Regions from separate parts of the Thermoanaerobacter sp. RKWS2 genome, predicted to be linked through region 2. Evidence: predicted binding sites of a transcription regulator. Region 2 holds the regulator's gene; the other holds the start of a gene.
What was found. Region 2 encodes HrcA, which represses chaperone genes, less so after heat shock. Its sites were predicted from a motif close to ATTAGCACTCANNNNNNNTGAGTGCTAAT; they were not measured.
Positions count from the first base shown of each region.

Region 1 (5,805 bases), 390 kb from region 2:
TTCTCAACGCATTGACTGTAGAAGAATTAGAAGAATTAAAAGAGTACGTAAAGAAAACCATCAGAAACAAGCATTTAAGAGAGAAATATATAAAGGAGATAAACAAAGCAATAGAATTTTTACAAAGTCTTGAGAGTGAGCCAGGAAGGGTGCTAGAACCTCTGGATGGAACAAGTTTTAGTACCTATGATTTCTGGCGAGTTCTCAAGGTAGCGGTGGTAACGCCACTCTCCCCTGAGAGGGTATTAAGAGATGTCTCTGCCCTGAAGGGTGTATTACATTCGGGGCAAGTGGGGAGACCCGTAAGGACGTGAGTTCCTGCTTCTTGGGGCAGGGGCTATGGCTTTCCCAAATACCGCCTGCTGGGGCTGGGAAAGCCTGAAAGGCGGACTACAAATACCCCAGCTATCTAAACTGTACATTTTTGTACAGTTTGGGTAACCAGGTAGTATTTATGCCAGAAGAAAAAGGAGCAGGTTTTGTTGCAGGATGGTTTTGGATTTTCATAATAATAATTTTAATACTTCTATTTGTTCCAGGAATAATTATTTGGGAAAAAAATTAGACAAAAAATAGGGGTGGTCTATAATAATAGACTAGCCCCTTACATATATTTAGTAAGAGATTAAAAATAGGGGGAATTTGTTTTGCAAAAGGAGTTTTTATTAAAAATACTTGCTGTAGAACTTTTGATAGTAGCATTTGTGAGATTTCAGGTAATGGGTATAGAAAAGGAAAGAGAAAAAGAAGAAGTTACAGAAGAAGATAAAGATGAATTATCTTCACCGCAGGAAAATAAAAAAACTTCAATAGATGTGTACGAAGTGATAACAAAGGGAAAAGATTTTGTAGGTAGCATAAAGCCTTATCTAAACAAGAGAGACCAATATTATGTAGATATTTTCTCTAAAATAGCCGAAATAATTGAAATACAAAAAAAATTGATGAGCCTTTCAGAAGAAGAAATTGAAGTGGCAGAAAAAGTAGAAGTAGATAAAATAGGAATTTTGAAAGCGATAAAACCCTACATAACGGAAGATAAAAAAATTGTGATAGATAAGTTTTTAAAATTTCATGAAGCGTTGAAGAATTTGCAAGAAAAAATGGAGAAATATTCAAAAGAAGAAGATAAAGACAATATTTTCGACAAAATAATTGATATTTATGAGGCCCTAAGACCTATAATTCCTGAAGAAAAGTTAGAAGAAACTGATAAGCTGGCAAAGAATATAAAATTGTTGGAAGTATTAAACAAAGCAGAGGGGATTATGAACAGCATGAAAGAAGAGAAAAAACAATTACAATCTTCTACTAGGAGTATGGAGGAAGAAGAGCAAAAAGCAGAAGAAAATAAAGAGGAAATAGAAAGAATAGAAGATAAAGGGGAAATATCGAAAATAGAGGAAGGAGATAAAATTTTAGATACCAATAAAAAAGAAACAGAGGAACAATTAGAGAAAGAAGAAAACAATTCATTACCTCAAGGATTATCTGACCAGCAGGTAGCAATTATAGACAATCTAAAATCTATGTTGACAAAGGAACAGCAGCAGTATATGTATAATATGATTAATTATCTTAAACAACAAGGATTAGTTAAATCTGAAGGTAAAGGGGAATAAATATTTTCCCTGTATTTTTTTATTTTTAAATACAAAATACAGAAACATAGTCTAAATCGATAAATAATGGCATAAAATCATAATATTTGGGCAAAATCATAAATAATCAGATTATATGGCCTAAAATAGGCTATAATAAGGTTTGATATGTTTTACCACTTAAATTAATATAGAGATTGGGATTAGCACTCACATAAGTTGAGTGCTAACAAATGAAGGAGGAGGGATAAAGAGTATGAGATTAAAACCGCTCGGAGACAGAGTTGTGGTCAAAGTAATCCAGGCAGAAGAAGTTACAAAAGGTGGAGTCATTCTACCTGGTACAGCAAAAGAAAAACCACAACAAGGTGAAGTAGTTGCAGTAGGAACAGGGGAATACATAGACGGCAAAAAGGTAGAATTAGAAGTTAAAGTCGGTGATAGAGTAATCTTCTCCAAGTATGCTGGGACAGAAGTTAAATTAGATGGTGAAGAATATTTACTTTTAAGAGAAAGCGATATTCTAGCAATTATCGAATAAGGAGGTAGTTAAAAATGGCAAAACAAATCAAATATGGTGAAGAAGCTCGTAGAGCATTAGAAAGAGGAGTTAATGCAGTTGCGGATACTGTAAAAGTTACACTAGGACCAAGAGGTCGTAATGTGGTACTTGACAAAAAGTATGGTTCCCCAACAGTAACAAATGACGGTGTTACAATTGCGAGAGAAATTGAATTAGAAGACCCATTTGAAAATCAAGGGGCTCAGCTTTTGAAAGAAGCAGCTACAAAAACTAATGATATTGCTGGTGACGGTACAACAACTGCAACACTTTTAGCACAAGCAATGGTTCGTGAAGGGCTTAAAAACCTCGCTGCAGGAGCTAACCCAATGCTTTTAAGAAGAGGCATTGCAAAAGCTGTTGATGCTGCAGTTGAGGGATTAAAGAGGATATCTAAACCTATAGATAATAAAGAGTCAATTGCTCACGTTGCCTCTATATCAGCAGCTGATGAAGAGATAGGAAAGCTCATTGCAGAAGCAATGGACAAAGTAGGAAAAGATGGAGTTATAACTGTTGAAGAATCAAAAACATTAGGTACAACTCTTGAAGTTGTTGAAGGAATGCAATTTGACAGAGGATATATCTCCCCTTATATGGTGACAGATGCTGAAAAAATGGAGGCAGTATTAGAAGAGCCTGTTATTCTTATAACAGATAAAAAAATCTCAAATATTCAAGATTTGTTACCACTCTTAGAACAAATAGTACAGCAGGGCAAGAAGCTTCTCATTATTGCTGATGACGTAGAAGGAGAAGCATTGGCAACATTAATTGTTAACAAATTAAGAGGTACATTTACATGTGTAGCTGTAAAAGCTCCTGGTTTTGGTGACAGAAGAAAAGAAATGTTACAAGATATAGCAATACTCACAGGCGGTCAAGTAATTTCCGAAGAATTAGGTTATGACTTGAAAGATGTAAGATTAGATATGCTTGGCCGTGCAAGACAAGTAAAAGTTACGAAAGAATATACAACAATTGTAGGTGGCGCAGGTGATCCATCAGAAATTAAGAAGAGAGTAAATCAAATAAAAGCTCAGATTGAAGAAACGACATCAGACTATGACAGAGAGAAATTACAAGAAAGACTTGCAAAATTGGCTGGTGGTGTAGCTGTAATTCAAGCTGGTGCTGCAACTGAGACAGAACTCAAAGAAAAGAAACACAGAATTGAAGACGCATTAGCAGCTACAAAAGCAGCAGTAGAAGAGGGTATAGTACCTGGTGGCGGTATTGCCCTTCTCAATGTAATAGAAGATGTACAAAAAGTAGTTGACTCCTTAGAGGGTGATTTCAAGACGGGTGCTAAGATAGTATTAAGAGCATTAGAAGAGCCTGTAAGACAAATTGCAACAAATGCTGGTGTTGACGGTTCTGTAATAGTAGAAAAAATAAAAGCTGCTAAAGATCCAAACTTCGGATATGATGCTTACAAGGAAGAATTCACAGACATGTTCAAAGCAGGTATTGTGGACCCAACAAAAGTTACAAGGACAGCTTTACAAAATGCTGCGTCAATTGCTTCAATGATACTCACAACAGAGGCAATAGTAGTAGACATACCAGAGAAGAATACAGGAATGCCAAATCCCGGAGCAGGAATGGATATGATGTAATCAAAAAAGGCTGAGTTGAGGCTCAGCCTTTTTTAAGCTTTTTAAACTTGACACTTTTGCGATTGTCTGATAAAATACTTTTGTAATAATATTAAGCGCCCGTAGCTCAGCAGGATAGAGCAGCAGTTTCCTAAACTGCGTGCCGGAGGTTCGAGTCCTCTCGGGCGCACCATTACCATAGAAATTAGTAATATCAAGGATTCTAACTATCTTATAGTTAGAATCCTTTTTTATGTGCGCCCGGCATGGGCGATAACTAGGCGGTGAAAGTCCGCTGTGGGCTTGGTAGTGGGAACCACTAGCCAAGAGCAAGGGTGTCCATCGTGAGGTGGAATCTGAAGGAAGCTTAAGGCAAAATCTCGGTCTGATGAACAAGAACCAGATAAGAGGCTGAATTGGGATGGATGAGTTTGCGTAACAAAACGAAGTCCAACACTACCCGAATCCCATACAGTAAATCTGGCAGATATATGAGATGAAAGTTATCGTTCTTACCCGGGGAGGTCTCAAGGATAAGTCATGGAAGTAAAATCTGAAGTGACAACCCATGCAGTGATGTATGGCTGAACCTTGAGAAGTCAGCAGAGGTCATAGTACTTATCTAGACATGAATAGATAAGGAAGGACCGAACGTTAGGAGGTTTTGGAAATCTTATGGACTCGAAAGATATGCAGAGACTGCAGACAACTCAACAAAGAGGCTATCCGTTGAATAGAGAAATGGAATTTCAAAAGACAACGGAAGTGCATAGTATATCATCGGCGTCGGAAGATGGAAGAAACGAGGTACAAAGATATACCGGCAAGATGCTTGAAATGATAGTAGAACGAGGGAACATGGAAGCAGCATACAAGCGTTGTTGCAAATAAAGGAAGCCATGGAGTCGATGGGATGGGAGTAGATGAACTTCTACCGTATCTCAAAGAAAACTGGGCAACCATAAAACAACAACTGCTGGAGGGGAAATACAAACCACAACCAGTGCGAAGAGTAGAAATTCCCAAACCTGATGGAGGAAAAAGACTACTAGGAATACCTACAGTACTAGACAGACTAATACAACAAGCAATAGCCCAAATACTAAATAAAGTCTACAACCATACATTTTCTGATAGCAGTTATGGATTCAGACCAGGACGCAGTGCAAAAGACGCAATAAAAGCCGCAGAAGCATACATAAATGAAGGATACACATGGGTTGTAGGTATGGACTTAGAAAAGTTCTTTGACAGAGTAAACCACGACATAATAATGTCCAAACTAGAAAAGCGGATAGGAGATAAAAGGGTACTAAAGTTAATACGAAGATACCTAGAATCAGAAGTAATGATAAACGGAATCAAAGTATCAACAGAAGAAGGGACACCCCAAGGAGGGCCATTAAGTCCCCTATTAGCAAACATAATGTTGGACGAACTAGACAAAGAACTTGAAAGGAGAGGGCATAAATTCTGCCGATATGCAGATGACTGCAACATATATGTAAAAAGCAGGTCTGCAGGAAACAGAGTAATGAAGAGCATAAAGAAATTCATAGAAAGCAAATTAAAACTAAAAGTCAACGAAGCAAAAAGTGCTGTAGATAGACCATGGAGAAGAAAATTTCTTGGATTTTCATTCTACACAAAAGAAAACGAAGTAAGAATAAGAATCCATGAAAAATCCATCAAAAGGTTTAAGGAAAAAGTAAGAGAAATAACCAATCGGAACAAGGGAATAAGCATGGAAAACAGAATAAAAAGACTAAATCAAATAACAACAGGATGGGTCAACTATTTTGGATTAGCAGACGCGAAAAGCATAATGAAAACCCTTGACGAATGGATAAGGCGAAGACTAAGGGCATGTATATGGAAACAATGGAAGAAGATAAAAACGAAGCATGATAACTTAGTAAAACTAGGAGTAGAAGAACAAAAAGCCTGGGAATACGCCAATACAAGGAAAGGCTACTGGAGAATATCCAATAGCCCAATCCTAAATAAGACTCTTACAAATAAATACTTTGAAAGCATAGGTTAT
Region 1 covers NZ_CP110888.1:648,119-653,923, forward strand. The annotation lists partial or broken gene OEI98_RS03260 (IS200/IS605 family accessory protein TnpB-related protein) at 1-306, shown strand, start outside; gene OEI98_RS03265 (hypothetical protein) at 648-1,622, shown strand; gene groES (co-chaperone GroES) at 1,858-2,142, shown strand; gene groL (chaperonin GroEL) at 2,157-3,782, shown strand; tRNA gene OEI98_RS03280 (tRNA-Arg) at 3,878-3,954, shown strand; partial or broken gene ltrA (group II intron reverse transcriptase/maturase) at 4,437-5,805, shown strand, end outside.
Region 1: the regulator HrcA is predicted to act here: its motif matches at 1,804-1,832, upstream of groES (co-chaperone GroES).

Region 2 (5,805 bases):
AATGATTTATAAAGCTAAAAATGGAAATGAATATGAGCTTAATCTTATTGATACCCCTGGACATGTGGATTTTACTTACGAGGTATCCCGAAGTATTGCAGCTTGTGAAGGGGCCCTCCTTGTAGTAGATGCTACACAAGGGATTGAGGCGCAAACCCTTGCTAATGTGTATATGGCTTTAGAACATGATTTAGAGATAGTACCTGTGATAAATAAAATAGACCTTCCTTCAGCAAATCCTGAACTTGTAAAAAAAGAAATTGAAGACGTGATTGGAATTAACGCAGAAGATGCTTTGCTTACCTCTGCTAAAGAAGGCATAGGTATAGAAGAAGTTTTAGAAGCCATTGTAAATAGAATTCCCCCTCCAAAAGGAGATGAAAATAAGCCTTTAAAAGCGCTAATTTTTGACTCTTTTTATGATAACTACAAAGGTGCAATAAGCTTTGTAAGGGTAGTAGATGGAATTGTTAAACCAGGAATGAGAATAAAAATGTTTTCTACTGGCAAAGTTTTTGAAGTTACAGAAGTGGGTATGTTTAGACCTAACCTTTATCCAGTAGAAGAGCTTAAAGCAGGTGAAGTTGGATATATTGCTGCCAGCATAAAAAATGTAAAAGACACTCGCGTAGGAGATACAATAACAGATGCAGATAATCCAGCCGATTCTCCACTTCCTGGCTATAAAGAAGTAGTGCCAATGGTCTTTTGTGGAATTTATCCTGCGGATGGACAAGATTATGAAAATTTAAAAGAAGCTTTAGAAAAACTTCAGCTAAATGATGCGTCACTTGTATTTGAACCTGACACCTCTGCTGCCTTAGGTTTTGGATTTAGGTGTGGCTTTTTGGGACTTTTGCACATGGAAATAGTTCAAGAAAGGTTGGAAAGAGAGTACAACTTAAATCTTGTCACTACTGCACCAAGTGTAATTTACAAAGTTTACAAAACTAATGGAGAGGTATTGGATTTGGACAATCCCACAAAAATGCCGCCTCCTACGCAAATAGATCATATTGAAGAGCCAATTGTGGAAGCTACTATTATGGTGCCTACTGAATATGTAGGGGCAGTTATGGAGCTTTGCCAGGATAGACGGGGAGCATATTTAGGAATGGAATATTTAGAACAAACTCGCGTACTTTTAAAATATGAAATGCCTTTAAATGAGATAATATATGACTTTTTTGATGCTTTAAAATCACGAACAAGGGGTTACGCCTCTTTCGACTATGAGCTTAAAGGGTATAAAGAATCTAATTTGGTAAAGCTTGATATTTTAATAAATGGCGAATTGGTAGATGCTTTATCCATGATAGTTCATAAAGATAAAGCCTATGAAAAAGCGAGAAAAATTGTAGAAAAGTTAAAAGAAAATATTCCAAGGCATCTTTTTGAGATTCCAATCCAGGCTGCAATAGGCTCTAAGATTATTGCAAGAGAGACTGTAAAAGCTTTGAGAAAAAACGTTCTTGCCAAGTGTTATGGAGGAGACGTAACTCGTAAGAAAAAACTTCTGGAGAAGCAAAAAGAAGGTAAAAAGCGCATGAGACAGGTGGGAAGTGTTGAAATACCTCAAGAGGCTTTTATGTCAATATTGAAGCTAGATGATGAAAAATGAGGGAGATAGGATTATACATTCACATTCCTTTTTGTAAAAGAAAATGCTATTATTGTGATTTTAATTCTTATGCAGGCTATGATTATCTTTTTGACGACTATATTCGGGCACTACTTATGGAAATAGAATCAAATTCTACAAAAGATTATAATGTGGTTTCGGTTTATATAGGAGGAGGTACCCCTAACCTTTTGCCTCCTTCTTATATAGAGAAGATATTGAAGTCTGTATTTAAAAATTATAAAATACTTGATGGTTGCGAAATTACTATTGAAATGAATCCCGGCCTTATAACTGAAGAAAAACTAAAAATTTATAAAGACAACGGGATAAACCGAGTAAGTATTGGACTTCAAGCTTTTCAAAATAGGCTTTTAAAATATATAGGTAGAATTCATACAATAGAAGATTTTTTTGAAAATTATGAGTTAGTGAAAAAGTTCTTTGGCAATATAAATATTGACCTGATGTATGCTCTTCCTACTCAAACCTTTAAAGAGTGGCAAGAAACTTTAAAAGAAGTAGTAAAATTACAGCCGACGCATGTTTCTACTTATAGCTTGATTTTAGAACCTAACACCTCCTTTTACAGACTTTATGAAAAGGGTCAGTTGCCTATAGTTGATGAGGAAGAAGAGCTTAAAATGTATCATTGGGGTATAGAGTTTTTAAAAGAAAAAGGTTATCACCATTACGAAATATCTAATTTTGCATTGCCCACATTTGAATGTCGCCACAATATTTTATACTGGGAATGCAAAAATTATTTGGGATTTGGTGCAGGAGCCCATTCTTATATGGAGGGTGTGAGATATAGTAATATTGAAAATATAAAAGACTATATTAAGAGCATTTTAGAAAGAAAAAGTGCAGTTAAGGAAAAAATAAAGTTGGCAAAAGAAGATAGAATGGCTGAGTTTATGTTTTTAGGAATGAGAATGACAAAAGGAGTGTGTGACAAGGATTTTAAGAAAAGATTTGGTATCAGTTTGTTTGAATTTTACAAAAAAGTAATACAAAAATACTTAAATGAAGGTCTAATTGAGATTGATAATGAGTGTGCAAAACTTACCGAGAGGGGTATTGATGTCTCTAACGTCATTTTTGAAGAATTTCTGCCCTAAATGAGTATTGACAAAAAATTATAAGAGTGGTATTTTAAAAACATGAATTAGCACTCAATCGAGTAGAGTGCTAATAATACATGGGGTGGTGAAAATGCCGTTAGATGATAGGAAGAAAAAAATACTATATGCGGTTATTACTGATTATATTATGACGGCAGAGCCAATAGGGTCGAGAACAATAGCTAAGAAGTACAATATAGGATTAAGTTCTGCTACTATAAGAAACGAAATGGCGGATTTAGAAGAAATGGGATATTTGGAGCAGCCTCATACTTCCGCAGGAAGAATACCTTCAGATAAAGGATATAGATTTTATGTAGACAGCATTCTTCGAAATTATATAAACAATGACCCTCCAATTAGCTATAATACTCGCGAGGAAATTATAGCGGAGTTTGATGAAATTGTAAAGAAATATGCAAGAATTTTGGCTAACATAACTCACCATACTACAGTTGCTAAAATGCCAAGGTTGAACCCTGATAGAATAAGGAAAATCCAACTTATACCTGTTGCTTCTAATAAAATGATCTTTTTAGTAGTGACAGACACAGGAATTGTAAAAAATTACTTGCTAAATTTATGCCAAAATGTAGATAGAACTATCTTTGAGTTTTTAAACAATTTGTTAAATGACAAAATTGCTGGCAAAAGCGAAAAAGATATTTTTGAGTTTTTACAAAAAGATTTAAGGCAGATGTTGGGAGAGGTAGCTTTTATAGCCGACGAATTGATAAACACTATACTTTTGAGCTTGAAGCAGTTACAAGAAACGGACATTTATGCGGATGGAACTTCCCATATTTTAGATTTTCCTGAATACAAGGATTTAGGCAAAGCAAAAAATTTTTTCAATCTTTTGGACAACAAGTCGTTATTGAACGAAGTTTTAGAGCCTGAAGTAGATTTTATAGATGTGAGAATAGGAAGCGAAAACAAGTTTGAAGAGATGAAAGACTTAAGCGTAATAAAAACCACTTATAAGATTAACGGTCGTGTGGTGGGTACAATAGGAATTATAGGACCTACAAGAATGGATTATAGAAGGTTGATTAACGAAATCAATATGATGACAAAAGAGCTTTCAAATCTTTTGTCGAGTATATACAATGATGAAATATAACGAGGTGATATAAGTGGAAGAGATGGAAAAAGAAATTAACAAAGAGGAGGAAAAGGATGTAAATAATTTAGAATCAAATGAACAAATGGAAGGGCCTCCTGAAGAGGAAGAACAAACACAGCAGGAGCATAAGCAACAAACGGTTGATGAAATAGAGGAATTAAAGCAAAAACTTCAGCAAAAAGAGGCTGAAGCTCAAGAATATTTAGATATTGCACAAAGATTGAAAGCAGAATTTGAAAATTACAGAAAAAGAATAGAAAAAGAAAAAGCTGAGATGATCGATTACGGGCAAGAAACAGTGATTTTAGAACTTTTGACTATTATGGATAATTTTGAAAGAGCTTTGGCAAGCAGTGGAGATTATAATTCTCTAAAAGAAGGGATAGAATTAATTTACAGGCAGTTTAAAAAAATATTGGATAAATTTGGTGTGAAAGAAATTGAAGCAGAGGGGCAGATTTTTGACCCCTATAAACACCATGCTGTAATGCAGGAAGAGGTAGAAGGAAAGCAACCAAATGAAATTATTGAAGTTTTCCAAAAAGGGTATTATCTAAAAGATAAAGTAATAAGACCAAGTTTGGTTAAAGTAGCAAAATAAAAAGGAGGTTGAAAAATATGGGGAAAGTTATAGGAATTGACTTAGGAACTACATTTTCTTGTGTTGCTGTTATGGAAGGAGGCCAACCTGTAGTAATACCTAACGCAGAAGGAGCTCGTACTACGCCTTCAGTCGTCGCTTTTACTAAAGAAGGAGAAAGGTTAGTAGGGCAAGTTGCAAAAAGGCAGGCAATTGTAAATCCTGACAGGACTATAATGTCTATAAAAAGACACATGGGAACTGATTACAAAGTAAAAATTGACGATAAAGAGTATACACCTCAAGAGATTTCTGCAATGATTTTGCAAAAGCTTAAGGCTGATGCAGAAGCTTACTTGGGCGAAAAAGTTACACAGGCGGTAATTACTGTTCCTGCTTATTTCAATGACAGCCAAAGGCAGGCTACAAAAGACGCAGGTAGGATTGCAGGTCTTGAGGTTTTGAGAATAATAAATGAGCCGACAGCTGCTGCTTTGGCATATGGACTTGACAAAGAAGGAAATCAAAAGATAATGGTTTATGACTTAGGTGGCGGTACTTTTGATGTTTCTATTTTGGAAATAGGAGATGGAGTATTTGAAGTTTTGGCTACAAGTGGCAATAACCATTTGGGTGGGGATGACTTCGACCAAAGGATAATAGATTGGCTTGCTGACAACTTCAAAAAAGAATATGGAATTGACTTAAGAAGTGACAGGATGGCATTGCAGAGACTAAAAGATGCCGCAGAAAAAGCAAAAATAGAGCTTTCTTCTGCAACGGTTACTAATATAAACTTGCCATTTATTACTGCTGATGCTACAGGTCCAAAACATATAGATGTAAATCTTACAAGGGCAAAATTCGAAGAGCTAATCTCCGACCTTGTAGAATCAACTGTAGGTCCTGTTAACCAAGCATTAAGCGACGCAGGTTTAAAACCTTCTGATATTGATAAAGTCATTCTCATTGGTGGTTCTACAAGAGTGCCTTTGGTACAGGAGACAGTAAAGAGAATAATGGGTAAAGAACCTCACAAAGGAATTAACCCAGATGAGGCAGTGGCTATAGGTGCAGCTATACAGGCGGCAGTATTGGCCGGAGAAGTGAAAGATATTCTCTTACTGGACGTAACACCTTTGTCCTTGGGTATAGAGACATTAGGTGGAGTATTTACTAAGATTATAGAGAGAAATACTACAATACCTACAAGAAAGAGCCAGATATTTACTACTGCGGCGGATAATCAGACTTCTGTTGAAATACACGTGTTACAAGGCGAAAGGCCTATGGCAAAAGACAACAAAACTCTTGGAAGATTTATTTTGTCAGGGATTCCACCAGCTCCAAG
Region 2 covers NZ_CP110888.1:1,039,995-1,045,799, forward strand. The annotation lists gene lepA (translation elongation factor 4) at 1-1,621, shown strand, start outside; gene hemW (radical SAM family heme chaperone HemW) at 1,618-2,745, shown strand; gene hrcA (heat-inducible transcriptional repressor HrcA) at 2,840-3,871, shown strand; gene grpE (nucleotide exchange factor GrpE) at 3,894-4,475, shown strand; gene dnaK (molecular chaperone DnaK) at 4,493-5,805, shown strand, end outside.